3 regions of the Kitasatospora sp. NPDC034035 genome follow, and region 1 is predicted to be linked to each of the others. Evidence: riboswitches for the same ligand, from Rfam matches in the RefSeq annotation. Region 1 holds a riboswitch; each other region holds the start of a gene.
The links. Region 1 has a riboswitch for cyclic di-AMP ahead of ACZ52J_RS30365 (M23 family metallopeptidase). Riboswitches for the same ligand answer to the same signal wherever they lie in the genome.
Positions count from the first base shown of each region.

Region 2: another riboswitch for cyclic di-AMP. It lies ahead of ACZ52J_RS23865 (C40 family peptidase); the one in region 1 lies ahead of ACZ52J_RS30365 (M23 family metallopeptidase).
Region 3: another riboswitch for cyclic di-AMP. It lies ahead of ACZ52J_RS04765 (M23 family metallopeptidase); the one in region 1 lies ahead of ACZ52J_RS30365 (M23 family metallopeptidase).

Region 1 is NZ_JBVISA010000026.1:33,086-40,090, forward strand. It holds gene ACZ52J_RS30340 (HipA family kinase) at 1-307, shown strand, start outside; gene ACZ52J_RS30345 (DUF3037 domain-containing protein) at 304-720, shown strand; gene ACZ52J_RS30350 (MarR family winged helix-turn-helix transcriptional regulator) at 817-1,272, shown strand; gene purB (adenylosuccinate lyase) at 1,400-2,830, shown strand; gene ACZ52J_RS30360 (DHA2 family efflux MFS transporter permease subunit) at 2,838-4,373, opposite strand; cyclic di-AMP (ydaO/yuaA leader) riboswitch at 4,686-4,866, shown strand; gene ACZ52J_RS30365 (M23 family metallopeptidase) at 4,869-5,861, shown strand; gene ACZ52J_RS30370 (DUF2470 domain-containing protein) at 6,163-6,882, opposite strand; gene ACZ52J_RS30375 (RidA family protein) at 7,005-7,005, opposite strand, start outside.
Region 2 is NZ_JBVISA010000017.1:81,949-88,953, forward strand. It holds gene ACZ52J_RS23860 (C40 family peptidase) at 192-1,238, opposite strand; gene ACZ52J_RS23865 (C40 family peptidase) at 1,465-2,598, opposite strand; cyclic di-AMP (ydaO/yuaA leader) riboswitch at 2,609-2,762, opposite strand; gene ACZ52J_RS23870 (C40 family peptidase) at 3,100-4,137, opposite strand; gene ACZ52J_RS23875 (NYN domain-containing protein) at 4,338-5,639, opposite strand; gene ACZ52J_RS23880 (hypothetical protein) at 5,980-6,243, opposite strand; gene ACZ52J_RS23885 (rhomboid family intramembrane serine protease) at 6,446-7,005, shown strand, end outside.
Region 3 is NZ_JBVISA010000002.1:419,916-426,920, reverse strand. It holds gene ACZ52J_RS04780 (sensor domain-containing protein) at 1-14, opposite strand, end outside; gene ACZ52J_RS04775 (GNAT family N-acetyltransferase) at 210-782, opposite strand; gene ACZ52J_RS04770 (hypothetical protein) at 825-1,700, shown strand; gene ACZ52J_RS04765 (M23 family metallopeptidase) at 1,764-2,597, opposite strand; cyclic di-AMP (ydaO/yuaA leader) riboswitch at 2,610-2,768, opposite strand; gene ACZ52J_RS04760 (YiaA/YiaB family inner membrane protein) at 2,965-3,255, shown strand; gene ACZ52J_RS04755 (alpha/beta fold hydrolase) at 3,412-4,239, shown strand; gene ACZ52J_RS04750 (TetR/AcrR family transcriptional regulator) at 4,317-4,883, shown strand; gene ACZ52J_RS04745 (SpoIIE family protein phosphatase) at 4,978-7,005, shown strand, end outside.

The sequences.
Region 1 (7,005 bases):
GATCGACCACGGAGCGAGCCTGATCTTCCACCACAACTGGCCCGGTGCCGCCGCCTGGGTGCGCCGCCCGTACGACGCCTCCGACCATGCGCTGCTGCGCGCCAGGCCCGACCTGGAGTCGGCGGACAAGGCGCTCGCCCCGCTCGCGGAGACGGCGATCGAGGCGGCCGTGGCGCAGATCCCCGAGGTCTGGCTGATGGACGAGTTCGGCTTCGACTCGCCCGACGAGGTGCGCGCCGCGTACCGTTCCCAGCTGACCGGGCGACTGGCCGGTCCGCGTGACTGGCTGCCGGAGGTGCCCGCATGAGCGAGTCGTCGACGCCCGCGCTGCCGGCCATCGTCGAGCTGCACGACTACGAGTACGCCGTGATCCGCGCGGTGCCGAGGGTCGAGCGCGGTGAGTGCGTCAACGTCGGGGTGCTGCTGTACTGCCGGCAGAGTTCGCACCTGGCGGCGCGGACCCACCTGGACCAGGCGCGGCTGCTGGCGCTGGACCCGGTGACGGACGTGCAGGGGGTGCGGCGGGCGCTGCACGGGATCGAGGCGGTCTGCCTGGGCGGGCCGCAGGCCGGGCCGGCGGCGGGGGACAGCCCCGGGCAGCGGTTCCGCTGGCTGACCGCGCCGCGCAGCGCGATCGTCCAGCCGGGGCCGGTGCACACCGGGCTGACCGCCGACCCGGACGCCGAGTTGCGGCGGCTGTTCGACCAGTTGGTGCTGTGACCGCCGGGTGCATGTCTGTGAAGGTGTGAGGCGGCTCGCGACGGTTGCCCCGGTCAAAGCTTGAGTTGCTGAAGCACCTGGTCGTACCCTGACCCCATGGGTTCGACACCGACGACGACCGTACCGACCAACGCCGAGCTGATGGAGGCGTTGGCCGCCGTCGGCGCCGCGTATTTCCAGGACTTCGCGGCGGCCGCGGCCCGGCACGGGCTCTCCTCCTCGCAGGCCAAGGCGCTGGGCGCGGTCCGGGAGCCGGTGCCGATGCGCGCGCTGGCCGGACGGCTGGGCTGCGACGCGTCGAACGTCACCGGGATCGTGGACCGGCTGGAGTCGCTGGGCCTGGCCAACCGGGCGGCGGCGGCCGGTGACCGCCGGGTGAAGATCGTGGTGATCACGGCCGAGGGCCGGGAGATCCTGGGCCTCATCCGCAGCGAGATGGGCCGTACCCACCAGGCGTTCGAGGCGATGAACGACGAGCAGCGGATCGCCCTGCACTCGATCTGCACGCAGGTCCTGCCGGTGCTGGCCGGCCGGACGGGCGGCGCGCAGTAGGCCCTGCGCCGCCCGTACCCGCGGACCCGCGTCGGGCCGAGCGGTCCGGCGGGTTCCGGCGGCCGCGGCCGCCGGTGGAGCAGGGTGCCGACGTCCGGCGTGACCTCGGCTGTTACCCTTGCGAAGCGTGAGCGCGAAGCCCCAGATCCCCAATGTCCTGGCCTCCCGGTACGCCTCGGCGACCCTGGCCCAGCTGTGGTCCCCCGAGCACAAGGTGGTCCTCGAGCGCCACCTGTGGCTCGCCGTCCTGAAGGCCCAGCAGGACCTCGGCGTCGAGGTGCCGGCGAACGCCGTCGCCGACTACGAGCGGGTGATCGACCAGGTCGACCTCGGCTCGATCGCCGCCCGTGAGCGGGTCACCCGCCACGACGTGAAGGCCCGGATCGAGGAGTTCAGCGAACTCGCCGGCCACGAGCAGATCCACAAGGGCATGACGTCCCGGGACCTGACCGAGAACGTCGAGCAGCTGCAGATCCGCCGGTCGCTGGAGCACGTGCGCGACCGCGCGGTCGCCGTGCTGGTCCGCCTGGCCACGCTGTCCGCCCAGCACTCCGAGCTGGTCATGGCCGGCCGCTCGCACAACGTGGCCGCGCAGGCCACCACCCTGGGCAAGCGCTTCGCGTCGATCACCGACGAGCTGCTGGTCGCCTTCCGCCGGCTGGAGGAGCTGATCGCCCGCTACCCGCTGCGCGGGATCAAGGGCCCGGTCGGCACCTCCCAGGACATGCTGGACCTGATGGGCGGGGACACCGAGAAGCTGGCCGAGCTGGAGCGCCGGGTCGCCGCGCACCTCGGCTTCGACAACGTGCTGACCAGCGTCGGCCAGGTCTACCCGCGCTCGCTGGACTTCGAGGTGCTCACCGCGCTCGTCCAGCTGGCCGCCGCGCCGTCCAGCCTGGCCAAGACCATCCGCCTGATGGCCGGCCACGAGCTCGTCACCGAGGGCTTCAAGGAGGGCCAGGTCGGCTCCTCCGCGATGCCGCACAAGATGAACACCCGCTCCTGCGAGCGCGTCAACGGCCTGGCCGTCATCCTGCGCGGCTACGCCTCGATGACCGGCGAGCTGGCCGGCGACCAGTGGAACGAGGGCGACGTCTCCTGCTCGGTGGTGCGCCGGGTCGCGCTGCCGGACGCCTTCTTCGCCTTCGACGGCCTGCTGGAGACCTTCCTGACCGTCCTCGACGAGTTCGGCGCCTTCCCCGCCGTGGTCGAGGCCGAGCTGGACCGCTACCTGCCGTTCCTCGCCACCACCAAGGTGCTGATGGGCGCGGTGCGCGCGGGCGTCGGCCGGGAGACCGGGCACGAGGTCATCAAGGAGCACGCCGTCGCCTCCGCGCTGGCGATGCGCGCGGGCGCCCGGGAGAACGAGCTGCTCGACCGCCTGGCCGCCGACGAGCGGATCCCGCTGGACCGGGCCGCGCTGGACGCGCTGCTGGCCGACAAGCTCTCCTTCACCGGTGCGGCCGGTGCCCAGGTCGCCGAGGTGGTCCGTCAGGTGGAGGCCGTCGCGGCCGCCTACCCGGAGGCCGCCAAGTACGTGCCCGCCGACATCCTCTGACCACTCGTCAGCTGTCGGGCGAGGGCCCCGCCACCGGACCGGTGACGGGGCCCTCGTGCGTGTGGACGTGGCCCGGGTCGAGCGGCGGGGTGGTGCCGCAGGTCCACGCGCAGTCCGGCTCGGCCACCAGGTGGTCCTCGGGGGCGAGGACGTTGCCCCGGACGGTGGCGAAGGCGATCAGCCCGCCGCCGGCCAGCAGACCCGCGCAGATCAGCATCGCGGTGTGGAAGGCGGAGTCGACCGCGGACGGCACCCGGTAGGCGTCGCCGCTCAGTCCGGCCAGGGCCGGGAGGGCGGCCACCGCGAGCAGGCCGGCCGCGCGGGCGGCGGCGTTGTTCACCCCGCTCGCGATGCCCGCGTGCCGGACCTCGACGGCCGCCAGCACGGTGGCCGTCAGCGGCGCGACCAGCAGCGTCATGCCGCAGCCCATCACCGTGACGGCGGGCAGCACGTCCGCCCAGTAGGAGGAGCCCGGGCCGATGCGCAGCATCAGCAGCACCCCGGCGGCGCACAGCAGCGGGCCGACGGTGAGCGGGATCCGCGGGCCGATCCGCTTGCCGAGGCGCCCGGCGCGCGCCGACAGCCCCAGCATCAGCACCGTGATCGGCACCAGCGCGAAGCCCGAGACCAGCGGCGAGAACCCGGCGACGATCTGCAGCTGCACCACCAGCAGGAAGAAGACGCCGCTGAACGCCGCGTACACGCAGAGGGTGACCAGGTTCACGGCGGTGAACAGCCGGGAGGAGAACAGGCCGAGCGGCAGCATCGGATCGGGCGCGCGGCGCTCGACGGCCACGAAGGCGACGCCGAGCACCACACCGATCAACCCGCTGACCCAGACCACGGCGGACACGCCCTCCCCGGCGGCGGTCAGCGCGTAGGTGATCGCGCCGAGGGCGAACGCGGCGAGCACCGCGCCGAGCACGTCGAAGCGGCCGGTGGCGCTCTCGTCCCGGCTCTCCGGCACGTACCGCGTGGTGACCGTGATCACGGCGGCCGCGAGCGGCAGGTTCAGCAGGAAGATCCAGCGCCAGCCCGGGCCGTCCACCAGCCAGCCGCCGAGGAAGGGGCCGACCGCGGCCGACACGCCGCCGAGGCCCGACCACAGCCCGACCGCGGCCGAGCGGTCGTCAGGGTCGAAGACGGCTTGGAGCATGGCGAGCGAGCCGGGGGTGAGCAGCGCCCCGCCGATGCCCTGGACGGCGCGGGCGGCGATCAGCACCTGGATGTTCGGCGCGGCGGCGCAGGCCGCGGAGGCGGCGGCGAACCAGACCACGCCGATGAGGAAGACCCGGCGCCTTCCGTACCGGTCGCCGAGCGCGCCGCCGAGCAGGATCAGGCCCGCCAGGGTGAGCAGATAGCCGTTCAGCGTCCACTGAAGGGACGCCAGGGAGGCGCCGAGGTCGGCGCCGATGCGGGGCAGGGCGACGTTCACCACGGTGCCGTCCAGCATCGCCATGCTGGAGCCGAGCACCGTCGCCAGTAGTACCCAGCGACCCTGCGCGGTGCCCAGGCGCAGGGTGCCGGCCTCGGAAGTGGCCACGGCCCGATCCTGCTCCCCGTGAGGCCCGCGTGACAAGGGTCACCGGCGGGTGTGTCGGTGGTGTGCGGTGCGTGAGCGGACGACCGCGCAGTGCCGTCGATGTCGGCGCACGGTCGTGGATCAGTGGCGCGGGGTGAATGGATCGCGTACGCACCGTGCAGCGGATCATCCGGAGAGTCACCGCACCCCGGGGGATGGTTGCCGATTCAAGAGATCGACATTGCTTCACCCGAACGGATGGGTTTTAGTTCAGCGACCGCCCGGCCAGTCCGGACGGATCCACCGGGTGGAACGCCGAGTCCTGCCGCTTCCCGGTGGTTCGAACTGAACTCTGTACGGCAGGAGCGGGGGACCCACAGGTAAGTCGCCGGACCGGAAGTTCGTGCCTCAGGGCGCGGCGTCCAGGGCCGGCTTGGGGTGAAGCCGCGCATGCGGCCGGGCAACTCCAGCCCGAACCCGACAGCTCACCTCGCAGGCGTCGGAGAGGAAACTTCCATGCCTGCTCAGGCTCGTCGTATCGCCCTGCCCCGCGCCGCCCGCATCGGCATCGCCACCGCCGTCACCGGTGTCTCCTTCGCCCTCCCGCTCGTCACCGCGATGAGCGCCCAGGCCCACACCGCCCCGGTCGCCCCGGCCCCGCAGGCCGCCGCCTCCACCACCGCCGTCGACGCCGCGCCGGCTCAGGCCGCGCCGGCCCAGGCCGCTCCGGCCGCCGCGCACGAGAGCTACCGCGTCGTCAGCGGCGACACCCTGTCCAAGATCGCCGACGCCAAGCACGTCGAGGGCGGCTGGCACGCGCTGTACGAGCAGAACCGCTCGGTCGTCGGCGCCAACCCGAACCTGATCTTCCCGGGCCAGCAGTTCGCGATCGCCGGCCACGCTGCCGCGCCGTCCGCGGACGTCGCCCCGGCCAAGCCCGCCAAGCCGGCCGCTCCGGTCACCCAGGCCGCTTCGGCCGCCAAGCCGCAGGCCCAGGTCCAGGTCAAGACCGAGGCCGCCAAGCCGGCCGCCCAGGTGCAGACCCAGGTTCAGACCGCCGCTCCGGCCCAGGCCGTGACCGCCGCTCCGGTCGCCGCCGCCTCCGGCTTCGTCGCGCCGCTGGCCCACCCGGTGCTCGGCGAGGCCTACGGCGTGGCCGGCTCGATGTGGGCCTCCGGCCACCACACCGGCCAGGACTTCGTGGCCTCCACCGGCACCCCGCTGCGCGCCGTCGCCAACGGTGTCGTGGTCAAGGCCGGCAACGGCGGCGCCTACGGCAACGAGGTCGAGATCAAGCTCGCCGACGGCCACTACGCCGAGTACGCGCACCTCTCCGTGATCGGTGTGAAGATCGGTCAGACCGTCACCGTCGGCCAGCAGCTCGGCCTCTCCGGCGCCACCGGCAACGTGACCGGCCCGCACCTGCACTTCGAGATCCGCACCGGCCCGGAGTACGGCTCGGACATCGACCCGGTCGCCTACCTGCGCGCGCACGGCGTCGCGCTCTGACCCTGTCGGGGTTTCAGGAACCACCGCTGCTGCGGAGCGAATCGATCCTCCGGGATGGTCATGTCGGGTGACCGCTCGACCGGGTGATCGCCGTGCAGTGGACATGGGCGCGGGACACGCCCAGGCCGGCCCGGCTCGCGGGATTCACTTCCTCGCGAGCCGGGCCGGCCGCTGCCGTTTTCGGGGTCGGCGGTTCGTTTTCGGGGCGGGGTCGGGGCGGGGTCGGGGTGGCGTTCGCGGTGCGCCGGTGGTGGTCCGGGCGGTACGTGAGGAGGACGCGGCCGGGCGGTGAGCCGGCGACTCAGCTGCGGTGGGCCGGCTGACCGTACCGGGCGGCGGCCAGCAGGTCGTGCATCCGGTGGCCCAAGTCCTCGGTGTCGCGGGCCGGTTCGGGGAAGACCAGGCGGACGTCGCGGTGGCCGTCGGGGTGGTCCAGGCGCAGCACCAGGCCGTGGCGGTCCAGGGCGAGCGGGCGGACGTCCGGGTTCCGGGCGAGCAGCACCGGGTCGAGCAGGCGGGAAAGGACCTCGAGTGCGTCGGCGTGGTCGTCGGCGAAGTGGGTGAGCATCGCCGCCTCGTGGCGGGCCATCGGGTCGGGGGCGGCGAGGGCGAGGTCGGCGGCGGTGACCGCGCCGGTGCCGTACGGGGTGGCGAGGACGGCGTGGGCGACGTCCACCCGCAGGTGGACGCTGAGGCCGTCGTCGGCGAGGTGGGCCAGGTGCAGCCGGCCGGCCAGGGTGAGGCGGGCGCGGACGCGGTCGCGGACGGCGACGGGGGCGACGTCGGTGACATCGAGGATGACGGCGAGGCCCTCGGCGGCGTGGGCCGCGGCCACGGTGAGCGGGGTGTCCAGCGGGGCGCGCAGCCGCAGGCGGGAGCCGTGGGCGGAGACCGGGCCGTCCAGGTCGTGCTGCTCGCCCAGGGCGCGGACGGCGAGCGAGGAGGTCGTGCTGAGCAGGCTGTGGATCCGTTCGGCGGTGGTGGGCTCGGGCACCTCGGTGTCGCCGGTTGGCAGGCTCATGGACGGACCTCCAGATAGTTAGGTGAGCCTAACCTAATGTTGCTGGCGAAGTGTGGCAAGCAGGCCTCGGGGAACGCCGAGGGCCCGGACGTGCCGTCCGGGCCCTCGGGTCGGCCGGATCGT
Region 2 (7,005 bases), on a different contig from region 1:
GCGCCGGTCGGCCGCCTGGCGGGCCGGTGCCGCCGCCGGGGCGACCGGCGGCAGCGACAGCTGGGCCAGCCCGCCGGCCGCGAGCAGCAGCGCACCCCGCCGGGACAGCGTGCGGCGGGTCCTGTCCGTCGGGTGGGGGTCGTGGGGGCCCGCTATCGGGTGGGGGTCGTGGGGGCCGGGCGGCGACGCGCTCAGAGCCGGACCACCCCCGAGACCGGCATGGCGTTGACGCTCTCGTAGCGGACCTTGGCGCCCGGGTAGGGGGCGTGCACGATCACGCCACCGCCGGCGTACATGCCGACGTGGTGCATGTCCCGGTAGAAGATCACCAGGTCTCCCGGTCGCGCTTCGGAGAGGCTGATCCGCTGGCCGGCGTACGCCTGGGCCTGCGAGGTGCGCGGCAGGGTCACTCCGGCCTGCCGCCAGCTGTAGTACATCAGACCGGAGCAGTCGAACGCACGGGGCCCGGTGGCCCCGTAGACGTACGGCGCGCCGACCATCCGGACCGCGGCCGCCAGCGCGGCGGCCCCGCGCTCGGAGGCGGGCGGGGCGGAGCCGAGGTCCAGCCGGTCGGTGCCGCGGGTGGCGCGCTGCTCGGCGTCCCGGGCGTCCTGGGCGGTCATCCTGGCCCGCTCGACGGCGCCCAGGCCGTTGAGCAGCTTCTGTGCCGTGGTCAGCCGCTGCTGGATCTGCTGCTTGCTGTCGGCGAGCGAGCGGCGGGTCTGGTCCAGCTCGGCGAGCTTGCCGGCGGCCTCGGCGCGCCGTTGGTCGAGCCGGCGCTGGCGGGTGACCAGCTCGTGCAGCGTCTCCTGCTGCCGCTGCGTCGCCTGGCCCATGGTTCGGGCGCGGGCGAGGTAGTCCTCCGGGTCGGGGGACAGCATCAGCCGGGCGGTCTGGGTCATCCCGCCGCCGCGGTACTCGGCCCCGGCCACGGTCGCCAGGTCGCCGCGCAGCTCGTTGAGCTGGTCCTGGGCGACGGCGATCTCGCCCTGCAGGATCGTGGTCTCCCCCTGGAGCCGCCGCTGGGCCTCCTGGGCCGCGTTGTACCTCTCCGAAGCCTGCTCGGCCTCGTCGTAGAGCTGCTCGACCTGTGTCTTGACGTCCTTGCGGTCGGCCGGGTCCGGGCTGCCGGGGGCGGCGTGGGCGCTGCCGCCGGTCGCCATGCCGAGCGCGGTGGTGGCCGCCGCCGTCAGCACCAGCGCACGGACGAGCAGTTGGGAACGGCGGTGCACGGGCATGGTGGCAGCGGCTCCAATCCTGCGGCGCGGCCCCGCCGCCGCCCCACTGCGGGCGGTCGTCGAGCGGGAGTCCGGTGGCAGACGTTAGCGAGTCCGGGCAAGCGAGTCCAAACCCCTCCGGACCCGAATATTTGACCCGTAATCGGACATCAGCCCGAGCCGCCGAAAAAGCCGCAGGCCCGGCCTTCCGTGGAGGAAGACCGGGCCTGGAAGCGCCGAGTACGGATCAGACCCGCACGATGCTGGTCAGCGGCATGTTGGTGACGGCCTCGTAGCGGACCGAGGCACCCGGCTTGGGCGCGTGCAGCACCTGGCCGTTGCCGGCGTAGATGCCGACGTGGTGGGCGTCCCCGAAGAAGATCAGCAGGTCGCCGGGCTGGGCCTGGGACAGGTCGCTGCCGATCCGGGTGCCGGCGTGCGCCTGCTCCTGCGAGGTGCGCGGCAGCGAGACGCCGACCTGGTTGAACGCCCAGACCATCAGGCCGGAGCAGTCGAAGGAGGACGCGCCGGTGGCGCCCCACACGTACGGGCTGCCGACCTTGGAGGCGGCGGCGGAGAGCGCGGCTGCACCGCGCGAGCTGCCGGGGGCGACCGGCTTGGCGACCGGCGAGGCCGGGGCCGGGGCCGAGCCCGCGGAGAGGTCGGTGCGGCTGTTGTCGCGGGAGGCGCGGTCGGCGGCCTGCTGGGCCTTCACCGCGGCGTCGGCCTGGGCCTTGGCGTCGGCGGCGGCCTTCTCCTCGGCCGCGCGCAGCGCCTGGCGCTCCTGCTCGGTCAGGGTGTTGAGCAGGTCCTGGGCGGCCTTCAGCTTGTTCTGGACCTCGTCCTTGGAGGCCTTCAGCTGCTGGGTGGTCGACTCCAGCTCGGCGAGCTTGCCCTGGGCCTCGGTGCGGTCCTGGTCGAGCTTGCGCTGCTGCTCCTGGAGCACCTTCAGCTGGTTCTTCTGGGTGTCGCCGGCCTGGTTCAGCGCACCGGCCTGGTTGAGGAAGCTGTCCGGGCTGGACGAGAACATCAGCTGCACGGTCGGGGATATGCCGCCGTTGCGGTACTGCTCCCCGGCGATCTCGGCCAGGCCGCCCTGCAGGTCGGTCACCTGGTCCTGCTGACGGGCCACCTGGTCCTGCAGGCCGGAGACCTGCTTCTCCAGCGTCTGCTGCTTCTCCTGGGCGGCGTTGTACTGCTCGGTCGCCACCTCGGCCTGCTCGTTGAGCTGGTCGACCTGCTCCTTGACCTGGTCCTTGGTCGGCTGCGGGTCGGCGTGGGCGCCGGACTGCGCGGAGAGGGCGACGGCTGCGGCGGCGACACCGGTCAGGATCGAGACACGGGCGCGGCCGGCTGGCTTGGGACGACGATGGGACGCCACGAAGGCGGGCTCCTTCTTCCTACGTCCGCCTACCGGGTGAGCTGACGGGTTCGGGCCGGAAGCATGCCCTACGACGCCTCACGGCCGTTCCAGCGGCCGACCTGGCGCCGATTCACCCCGGAGGAACGTGGTTCCCCGGCTCCGCTGCGCAGCACCCCCGACTACTGGGCTCCCCTGTCGGGCAGTCGCTTCGACCTGCCCCGCTGCCTCGCGAACTCGACGGTAGCCACCGCCGCCACCCCGGCTGGGTGATCGACACTGCGATGGCTCGGTGCATGACCCTAGTAACTGAACCGTGATCGGTTCAAATCCTTGTCAGAAAAAAGACGGAAGATTACCCAAGTTCTTTTGTGAAAATGACCGATGGTAACCGCCGCCCCACGCAAGGCTGATCAGGTCTCACCCGATACTCGCGAAACGGTCGAAAACCCGAACGCCACCCCCGATCGGGGGTGGCGCGGATCACAGGGCTCGGGCGAACCCCTTCGGCGTGTCGGGCCGTCAGACCCGGCGGATGGTGTTGATCGGCATCGCGTCGGCCTTCATCACCTTCACCACGTCACCGGTGTGCGGCGCGTGGACCACCATGCCGTTGCCGATGTACATCGCGACGTGGTGCATGTCGGGGCCGTAGATGACCAGGTCGCCCGGCTGAGCCGCCGCCAGTCCGGGCACCGCGGTGCCGTAGTGGCCCTGCTCCTGCGAGGTGCGCGGCAGCGAGACGCCGGCCTGGCCGTACGACCAGACCATCAGGCCCGAGCAGTCGAAGGTGCTCGACCCGGTGGCGCCCCACACGTACGGCGAGCCCTGCTTGCTCATCGCCTTGGCGAGGGCCACGGCCGCGTAGCCACTGGCCGGCGGCAGGCTGCTCAGGTCGACCCGGTCGCTGCCGCGCGAGGCCCGGTCGTCCTGCGCCTGCTGGGCCTTCAGCGCGGTGCGCTCGGCGGCGCTCAGCGAGTTCATCAGGTCCTGGGCGGCCTTCAGCTTGGTGTTGACGTCCGCCTTGGCCTGGTTCAGGTCCTTGGTGGTGGTGTCGAGCGAGGCCAGCACGGCGGCCGCCTCGGTCTTCTCCTGGTCCAGCCGGCGCTGCTGGTCCAGCAGCCCCTTGAGCGCCTCCGCCTGGGTGGTGCTGGCCTGCTGGACGGTGGAGGCCTTCTCCAGGTAGCCGGACGGGTCGGAGGAGAGCATCAGCTGGACGGACGGGTCGATGCCGCCGGTGCGGTACTGCTCGCCCGCCACCTCGGCCAGGCCGGCCTGCAGCTGGGTCATCTGCTCCTGGCCGCGGGCCACCTGGTCCTGCAGCTGGTCGGCCTGCTTGCGCAGCTGCGTGGCCCGCTCCGTGGCGCCGTTGTACTTCTCTGCCGCCTGCTCCTGCTCTTGCTGGAGTTGGTCGATCTGCGCCTTGACGTCCGTTTTGTTCGGCTGCGGCGCGGCGTGCGCGGCTACCTGGGCGGAGAGTGCGACCGCGGTCGCAGCGGCCGCGGTGAGCACGGAGACCCGCGCGCGGCTCGGCTGCTTGGGACGGCGGTGGGAGGCCAAGGGACCGGCTCCTTCTTCCAACGGACTCACCCGATTGGATGAGATTCCGGAAAATAGGTTTGACGCCAGACCCTAGTGCGGATCTATCCGCTTTGCCACTCCCCCGAAGGCGTGAACTCTGTTTCCCACACCGACTTCACCGGACCCGCACACCACCACGGACCCAAGGCTGACCAGGAGTCATCCTACGCGGCCCGCGCTCAGGGCCGGGCCAGCCGGTTCAGCAGCAGCACCGAGGCGACCGGGCGCGCGCCCGCCTTCCGCACGCCCTCCGCGACCTCCCGGTCGGCGGAGACCACCACCACCGGACGGCCCTGCGGCTCGGCCCGCACCAGACGGCGAATCAGCTCGTCCGCGGTCTCCCCGGTCCGGCTGAACCGTACCCGGACCCCGCGCGGCGGTGCCATGATCACCGGAACGTCCAGGTCCTGCCCGTCGAACACACAGGTGACCTCCGCCTGGGTGCGCTGGGCCAGCATCGCCAGCCCGCCCAGCAACCGGATCCGCTGCTGCTCCAGCGGCAGCGTCGGATAGCCGGTCTTGGTCACGTTGTAGCCGTCCACCACCAGGTGCACCTGCGGGATCGCCAGCAGCTGGTCCAGCAGCGCCGGGTCGTCCTCGGCCAGCCCGCGCCGCGCCACGTCGTGCGGCGAGGCCGCCCCCGGCACCACCGCCTCCACCAGGTCCGCCGGGCGGATCTGGGAGACCGGCAGCGCCAGCTCCCGCTGCAGCCCCTGGGCCGACTGCAGCACGGTGTCCAGCAGCAGCCGCAGCCGCATGTCCTCGACGCTGCGTCCCTCGCGAGCCGACCGGCGGCCCTGCTCGGCGGCGTTCTCCAGCTCGGAGACCCGGTGCTTGAGCCGCCGCGCCTCGGTCTCGGCCGCACTGCGCTCGGCCGCGCCCTGCGCCTTCGCGGCCTCCAGCTCCCCGGCCAGGCGGCGCGCCTCGGCCTGCGCCCGGCGGGTGTCACTCTCCAGCGACCGCACCTTCTTGCGCAGCGACTCGGCCTCCCGCCGGACGCCCTCGAACTCCGCGCGCTGCCGCTCCAGGTCCGCCCGTGCGGCGGCCCGCACCTCGGCCAGCTCGGCCTGCAGCTTCTCCGCGAGCCGGGCCGCCTCCGCGGCCGCGTCCTCGGCGCCTGCCCGCTCGACCTCCTCGCCGACCTCGGCGACCAGCCGGCTCCAGCCCGCCGAACGCACCAGGTAGGCGGCGGCGGCGACGTCCATCGGATCGGCGGCGCCCGGGACACTGCCCGACTCCAGCGCCCTCACCAGGTCCGGCTGCCCCAGCCGCAGCCGCTCCGCTATCCGCACCCGGAACGCCGGCTCCGCCTCCAGCGCGGCCGCCAGCGCGGTGGCCGCGTACTTGGCGCGCCGCGCGGGGGTGAACTTCACGTACTGACGCAGGCTCTGCGGGAGCTCGCCCGGCGGCAGTCCGCCCAGCGCGTCCGAGGCCAGCCCGACCACGCGTCGGCGCACCCCCTCGGGCAGCGGCCGGTCCAGCTTCTCGGCGACGTGCTCCGACCCGGGCTCAGCGGACTCGGAGGGCTCAGGGGACTCAGAGGTGTCAGGGGTGTCTGGAGTGTCTGGGGTGTCTGGGGTGTCGGGCGCAGCGCTCTCCGCCGGTCCCGTCCCGGCGTCCGGCACCTGCTCCTGCGCAGCGGGCCGAAGCCCCTGCGCTTCGCCGGGCTCCTTCGCTGCGTCCACCACGTCCTCGGCTCCGATCCTGTTTCCGGCGGGTACGGCCGCGACCGCCCCCTGTCGTCACGCTCCGTGCGTCTTGTCTGTATTGTCCCGTGCGGCGGACGGGCGCGCGGCGCACCGCCCACCACACCGGCGGGGATCAGCCCTGCTCGGTCGGGGCCTCCGCGCCCTCGGCACCCGGGCGGGCCACCAGCTCGACCTGGTCCACGGCGTTGCACCAGCGGCAGCGCACCGACTCGATGGTCTCGCTCAGCACCTCGGTCTCCTCGACCTTGGAGTCGCCGGCCAGGTCGAAGTGCAGGAACTCGGTGACCCGCGCGCTGCGGGTGACATCGAACCGGGTGAGGTTGCCGCACAGCGTGCAGCGCCAGCGCGTCTCGGCGGTCAGGGCGGGGACGGTCATCGGGGGGTCCTCTCGGGTGGTCCCTGCGTGGGCCAGGCGCTCCCCCCGGAGCCCCGGCATCGGCGGCGGGAGGCGGGATTGCCCGCCCCAAGCCTATTGCCTGGGGCAACCATCGCGACCACCGGTCAGCGGAATAGCGGGGCTAGTCCACCTGCCGTAAACCGCCGTGTCACCTGCGGCGCCCGGAGGGATGCTTGGCCGCATGGCGCTCGCGGCCCCCGACCACACCGCCGAGCGGGGCGGCCGGCCGGAGGCGGCCGCCCCGGCGGTCACCTACGCCCTGATCGCGGTCAACACCCTGGTCTTCCTGCTCGGCCCGGCCGCCGGACTCAATCCGCTGTACGGCACCGGCCAGGCCCGGGTCTGCGCGGAGCAGCGGTACGAGCAGCGCTGGGGCGCCGTCCCGGCCGAACTGCTGACCGGGCGGCCGCTGACCGCCGCGCAGTTGACGGAGGCCCCCGACCCGGTCCCCGGCTGCCCGGCCGCCCCGACCCCGGGCAAGCACCCGGCGCTGTCCGCCCTCACCGGCCTCTTCCTGCACGCCGGCTGGCTGCACCTGCTGGGCAACCTGCTCTTCCTCCACGTCTTCGGCCCGGCCGTCGAACGGCGGCTGGGCCGGGCCCGGTACGCCGTCTTCTACCTGGCGGCCGGCAGCCTGGCCACGTACGGCTTCGCGCTCGCCGAGGCGCACGCGCCGGATTCCACCCGGGTGCTCATCGGAGCGTCCGGCGCGATCTCGGCCGTCCTGGGCGCCTATCTGCG
Region 3 (7,005 bases), on a different contig from region 1:
CGGCTGCTGCTCATGTTCCGGCCCCCGGCCCCTCGTACTGACGGTCGTTCGTGCTCGCTGACGTCGTCCAGTCTGGCCGAACCGCAGGTCGCGGCGGCATCCGGAGGCCTGGCGGATCGGGGGTGGGGTTAACCCCCCGGCCCCCGGCCCCCGGCCCCCGGTCCGCCGGCCCGCCGGTCTCCCTGGCCACACGGGTGCGCCGTGGGGGTTCAGCCGGTCGGGCCCGGCCACTCGTCGACGAGCAGCGCGAAGAGGTGCGAGTCGGAGCGGACGCCGTTCTCGAGCCGGTCGTGCCGGGCCCGCCCCTCCAGCCGGAACCCGAGTCGGGTGAGCACCTTGGCGGAGGCCGTGTTGCCCACGTCGGCCGAGGCCGTCAGCCGGTGCAGGTCCAGGGTGTGGAAGGCGAAGTCGCAGAGCAGGCCGGTGATCTCGCCCGCGTGGCCTCGGCCCCGGAAATCGCGGCCGAGGACGCAGCCTAGGTCGGCGGCGCGGTGCTTCCCGAGGGTGAGTGCGGCGTGTCCGATCGGGGTCGCGTCCTGCGGGTCCTCGGCGTCGGCGAGCCTGGTGACGGCGAGCCGGTAGGTGTCCCGCTCGTCGGCCATCGCCTCCTCCAGGTAGAGCTCGATCTGGTCGGCGCAGGTCTCGCGGTCGTACGGCTCGAACGGCAGGTGGCGGGTGACCTCCGGGTCGCCGAACAGGGCGTGCAGCGCGTCCACGTCGCCGTCGGTGTGGTGGTACTCGCGGATGGCCAGCCGGGGGCCGGTGAGTCGTACGGGGACCATGGCGGCCGACCCTACCGGCCCCCGGAGGCTACCGTTCGGACTATGAACGACGAAGACCTGCGACTCGCCCCGCGCACCAGGGCCGCCGACCTGCTCGCCTGGGCGGCCGAGCAGGGCCGCACGCCGGTGGCCGAGGCGCCGCTGCGCGCGGTGCTGGCGCTGCTGGAGCTGGGCGAGGGCAGGATGCACGACGGCTGGCCCGAACTGACCTCCGACGCGGTGGAGCACCTGCTGTACGAGCGGCTCCACCTGTACGTCCAACCCACCCCCGAGGAGGACCCGCTCGCGTACGGCGACGCGGTCCGGTTGCTGATCGACCACCAGCGGGCGGTCCGGCGGCTCAACGCCAAGCGCCAGGAGCGGCTGCACGCGGAGGCCGAGTGGCAGGGCGAGGTCGCGGCCGGGCTGCTGCGCCGCGCCGACCTGGTGACCTGGCCCCGGCTGTACGCGCTGCTGCTGCACGCGTACGGGGTGGACGTCGCGGACGAGGCGGCGGTGCGGGACTGGCTGACCGGCTTCGGCGAGCTCCCGGAGGAGGAGCGGCTGGCCGCGTACGAGTCGCTGGTGCCGGCCGGCTGGCTGGACGAGCCGGACGAGCGGGGCTGGGGACCGGGCCGGGTGCTGTCGGTCGGCATGGCCACGGACGGCGCGCGGCGGCTGCTGGAGCAGGGCCTGATGCGGCGCAGCTACCGCAACCTGGCCGAGCTGACCGCGCTCGGGCGGCCGATGCCGGACGAGCTGGCCGGTGACTTCGGGCAGTTCGAGGAGGCGGCGGTCGACGCGGCGCTCGACCTGTTCGGGGAGTGGACGGTGCCGGGGCTGCCGCGGCTGCTGGTGGCGGAGTTCCCCGAGCTGGCGCCGGAGCCCGGCCAGGAGGAGATCGACGCGTACGTGGCGCAGTTGCCCGCGGAGGAGTGAGACGCCGCGAAAAGCCCCCGGCCGCTCGAACCGAGCGTGCGACCGGGGGCTTTCGGGTGTCCGTTACGGGTTGAGGCCGTGCTGCTGGAGCCAGGGCTCCGGGTCGACCGGGGCGCCGCCGCCGGGGCGCACCTCCAGGTGCAGGTGCGGGCCGGTGACGTTGCCGGTCGCGCCGACCTTGCCGATCTGCTGGCCGGAGGCGACGCCGCCGGAGCCCTTGATGATCGAGGAGAGGTGGCAGTACCAGATCTCGGTGCCGTCGGGCAGGGTCTCGACGATCCGGTAGCCGTACGAGCCGGACCAGCCGGCCGAGGTGATGGTGCCCTGGCCGAGCGCGTACACCGGGGTGCCGGTGTCGGCGGCGAAGTCCAGGCCGGTGTGCAGGTTGGCCCAGTAGCGGGCGCTCTGGCCGTAGTGGGCGGAGAGCCGGTAGTCCTTCACCGGGAGGGTGAGGGCGGCGGCGCGCTTGGCCTCCGCCTCCGTCGCGGCGGCCTTGGCCTCCGCCTCCTTGGCGGCGGCCTTGGCCTCGGCCTCCTGCGCGGCCTGCACGCGGGCACCCTCCTCGGCGGCGGTGCGCTGGCTGTCGGCCTGCTGCTGGATGCGGGCGGCGAGCGCGAGGCCGGGGTCGGCGGCGAGCGCGACCGGGGTCTCGTCGGGGGCCTCGATGGCGGGCGCGACGGCCGGGGTGGCCGAGGCGAAGCCGGTGGCACCGAGGGTGGCGGCGACGGCGGTGACGCCGAGCAGCGGGGAGGCGCCGCGGGTCTGACGCGGCATCCGGTGCCGGTTGGCCTCGGCCTCCGGGCCGAGGGCCTCGGGCCCGTCCACGCCGGGGTGGTCGAGGAGCTGGGTACCGGCTGCGGGGCCGGCCGGGTGTGCCGGGGTGTGCGTCGACGCCACGGAGGCGCGCTCCTTTCCTTCCTTCGCGCCTACCGGGTTAGCTGACGGGTTCGGAGCAGGAAGGTCTCCTACGGCCGGGCCGGGGCCCCGCCGATTCACCCCAAGGAACATGGTTCCCCGGCTCCCTGACCTGCCCGGAGGCCGGTCGGCGGGATTAGGCGACGGCGCACGGTGCCGTCTGGGAACGGCGTTGACGACCGCGCTGCGTTATCAAACGTTAATCCTAGGACGCTCTGATTCCAAGCCATCCGTCCGGGACGGCAGTGGAGCGAGTGATCGGACGTCAACGAACGACCCCTCATGCGAGCACCCCATCTGAGTACTCCTACTCATGTGCGGCCCGGCCGGGCGGCCGCATCCTGGCGCCATGAGCGCACCGATGCAGAACCGCACGACGGCCGCGTACTACATCCAGGCCATCCTCTCCTTCGCCCTGTCGGGCACCGCCCTCGCCGTCGGGATCGCCTACCTGCCGGTCGGCGGGTGGACTCGGGCATTCCTCGGGATCGGCCTCCTCTACACGGTCACCTCCTCCTTCACCCTGGCGAAGGTGATCCGGGACCGGCACGAGTCGAACGAGATCGTCAGCCGGGTCGACCAGGCCCGACTGGAGAAGCTGCTCAGCGAGCACGACCCGTTCAAGCCCGAGGGGATCTGAGGCGAGCCAGCCTTCCCCTCTCCCGTCGACGCCCTCTTCGACAGTTCCTTCGAGACTCTCTTCGGCCGAGGGCTTGACGGCTAAGGCTATTAGCCTTAGCTTTATGGCTATCGGCAGCAGCGCCGATGTCGCAGCGAAGGACCGAGGAGGCCCACCATGAACGCCCCCATCAGCCCGGACACCCAGTACCTGACCGTCCCCGGCGGGCGGATCGCCTTCGACGACACCCGACAGGGCGACGGCACCCCCGTCGTCCTGCTCCCCGGAATGCTCGACAGCCGGGCCGCGTACCGGCACCTGCGCCCGCTGCTCGTCGCCGCCGGCCACCGCGTCGTCACCATGGACCTGCGCGGCTTCGGCGAATCCTCCATCGCCTGGGACGACTACGGCCCCGCCGCCATCGCCGGCGACGTCCTCGCCCTGCTCGACCACCTCGGCATCGAACGCGCCGTCCTCGCCGGGAACTCCTACACCGGCGCGACGGTCGTCAAGGCCGCCGGGGACGCCCCGGAGCGGATCGCCGGGATCGTCCTGATCGACGCCTTCGTCGAGAACCCGCAGCCCGGCGCCCTGATGCGCGGCGCCCTCCGCCTGATGAGCGCGGCCCTCGTCCACTGGCCCGCCTTCTGGGGCTTCTACCTGCGCCGGATGGCCTTCCCCGGCGCCAAGCCCGCCGACTTCGACGGCTACGTGGACGGACTGGTCGCCGCCCTGCGCACCCCGGGCCGCAAGACCGCCACCCGCGGATACGTCACCGGGGACTCGTCGCCGGCCGGCTGGACGGCCGCCGTGCGGTGCCCGGCGCTGGTGGTCATGGGCAGCAAGGACCCCGACTTCCCAAAGCCGGAACTCGTCGCCGACCGGCAGGTCGCGGCACTCGGCGCGCGGAAGGCGATGATCGAGGGGTCCGGGCACTATCCGATGGCCGACAACCCGCAGGCCACCACGGACGCCCTGCTGCCCTTCCTCGCCGAACTCGCCTGACCGCCGGCCCGGCCGCCCGACCGAGCGGCCGTCCGGCCCGACCCGTCGCCCGACTTCCGTACGGAGAAGCCGAAACCATGCCCCGCGTAGGACTGACCCCCGACCAGGTCGTCGACCACGCCCTCGCCCTCATCGACGAACAGGGCGCCGACGCCCTCACCCTGGCCGCCGTCGCCGCCCGGGCCGGGGTCGCCACCCCCTCGCTGTACAAGCACGTCAGCGGCGGCCTCGCCGAACTGCGGCAGCTGATCGCCGTCCGGGTCACCGAGGAGTTGGCCGACCGCCTCGCGGACGCCGCCGTCGGCCGCAGCGGGGACGACGCCGTCGCCACCGTCCTGCGCGCCTACCACGCGTACGCCACCGAACGCCCCCACCGCTACAACGCCCTCCCCCAGGCCCCGCAGCCCGACGACGACCTGGCCCGGGCGGCCGCCCGGCTCGTCGGCGTGATCATCGCCGTCCTGCGGGAGTACGGCCTCGACGGCTCCGAGGCGATCCACGCCGCCCGCACCGTCCGCTCCCTCGCCCACGGCTTCGCCTCCCTCACCACCGCCGGCGCCTTCCAACTCGCCGAGGACCTCACCACCACCCAGGACCGCCTCATCACCGCCCTCACCACCGGCCTGCGCACCTGGCCGGCGTAGCGGCCCGACCAGGTGCGCAGGCCGTGGTGGGCGGGGGCCGGTGCGGCGGCTCGGTCACCCTCCACCGTCCGGGGAAATGGGGTATTAAGAATCAGTGCCCCCCTCCGAGGACGACAGCCGGACTCCCGACCAGCGCCGGACCCCGCTCAGCGGTTCGACCACGCGCAGTGCGATGCGCTGTGTGCGCCTGCTGCTCGGCTGCACCAGCGCCGCCGAACTGCTCGGCACCGTCCTGGCCGAGGGCCCGAGTTGGATCACCGGCGAGGGTTCCGCGCTCTACCTGCTGGATGCCGCCGGGATGCTCCGGCTGACCGTCTCGCACGGGCTGCCGGAGCGGGCGCACGAGCGCTACGGCGTGGTCGATCCGGCCGGTGAGCTACCCGCGGCGATGGCCCTGCGGCTGCGCCGCCCCTACCTGCTCAGCCCGGAGCACACCGGCATCGACTACCCGAACCGGAACGCCGGCATGGGCACCGGGATGGTCACCGTGATCACCCTGCCGATGGTGGTGGACGAGCGGCCGGTCGGTGTCCTGGCGCTCGCGCTGGCCCACCGGGGCACCGTCCCGCGCCGTGACCTGGACGTCCTGGAGACGATCGCGGAGGCCTGCGCGCACCGGATCGACCACCTGCTCGACCACGCCGCGGACGCCCGGCTCCCGCAGGGCGCCCGTTCGCCGCTCGGCGCCCGCTCACCGCAGGGCGTCCGGTTATCCGACGGCCCGGTGCCGGAGGGGGCGGACGGCCGCCCCGCCGGGCCGGCCCATCCGCTGTTGTCGCTCGCCGTCCGGGCCGCCGGGCACGGCGCGTTCGAGCGCGATCTGGTCACCGGGGAGAGCTACTGGGACGCCGCGGCGTTCCGGGTGGCCGGGCGGCCGGTCTCCCCGGACGGCGCCGCCCCCGAGCTGGACCGCCTGGTCCACCCCGAGGACCTGCCGGACGTGCAGGCCGCGCTGGCCGAGGCGCTGGCCGCCGGCGGGCACTACCGGATCGGCTACCGGGTGCAGCGCCAGGGCGGCAAGGTGGCGCGGGTGGAGGAGTCCGGCGAGGTGATGCCGGACGTGCACGGGCGGCCGGTGCGGATCGCCGGGCTGCTCGCGGACGTCGGTCACCGGGAGCGGCCGCCGACCGACGAGGGGAGCTCGCCCGCCACCGCCCGGACGGCGCTGCTGCTGGCGCTCACCCGGGCGCTGTCGCGGGCGGTGACCGTCCGGGACGTCACCGCGGCGGTCACCGACATCGCCCGGCCGGCCCTCGGCGCCGCCGGCATCGTCCTCGACCTGGTGGACGAGGGCCGGCTGCTGCCCGTCTCGCACACCGTGTACGGGGGCCCGCGGCGCACCGAGCTCACCCGGCTGGCGGACCTGTCCGAGGCCGTGATGCAGCGTTCGCCGGCCCGCTCCGCCCCGCTGTTCAGCGAGCCCTCCGCCGCCCGCGCCCGGCACGACCCGCTCACCCCGGCGGCCTGGGCGGTGCTGCCGCTGGTCGCCTCCGGGCAGCAGGTCGGCTCCTGCCTGATCACCTTCGCCGCCGAGCGGGTGTTCAGCCGCGAGGACCGCACCCTGTACTCGGCCTTCGCCGGCATCCTCGCGCAGTCCCTGGAGCGGGCCCGGCTGTACGACACCCACCACCACCGGGCCACCGAGCTGCAGCGGGCGATGCTGCCGCGCACCCTGCCCCGGCTGTCCGGGATCGCCAGCGCCGCCCGCTACCTGCCGAGCACCGAGGGCATGCAGATCGGCGGCGACTGGTACGACCTGCTGCGGCTGCCGGACGGCCGGGTCGGGCTGGTGATCGGCGACGTCCAGGGGCACAACGCCGAGGCGACCGCCGTGATGGGCCAGCTGCGCAGCGGCCTGCGGGCGTACGCGACGGACGGGCACGACCCGGCCGCCACCCTGACCCGCACCAGCCGGCTGCTGGCCGAGCTGGACACCGAACTGTTCGCGACCTGCCTCTACCTGACCCTGGACCCGGCCGACGGCGAGCTGACGGCGGCCCGGGCCGGCCACCCGGCGCCGGTGCGGATCACCGCCGGCGCCCGGGCCGTCGAGCTGGACCTGCCGGGCGGGCCGCCGCTGGGCGTGGCCCCGGAGCGGCCGTACCCGCTGGCGGTGGAGCGG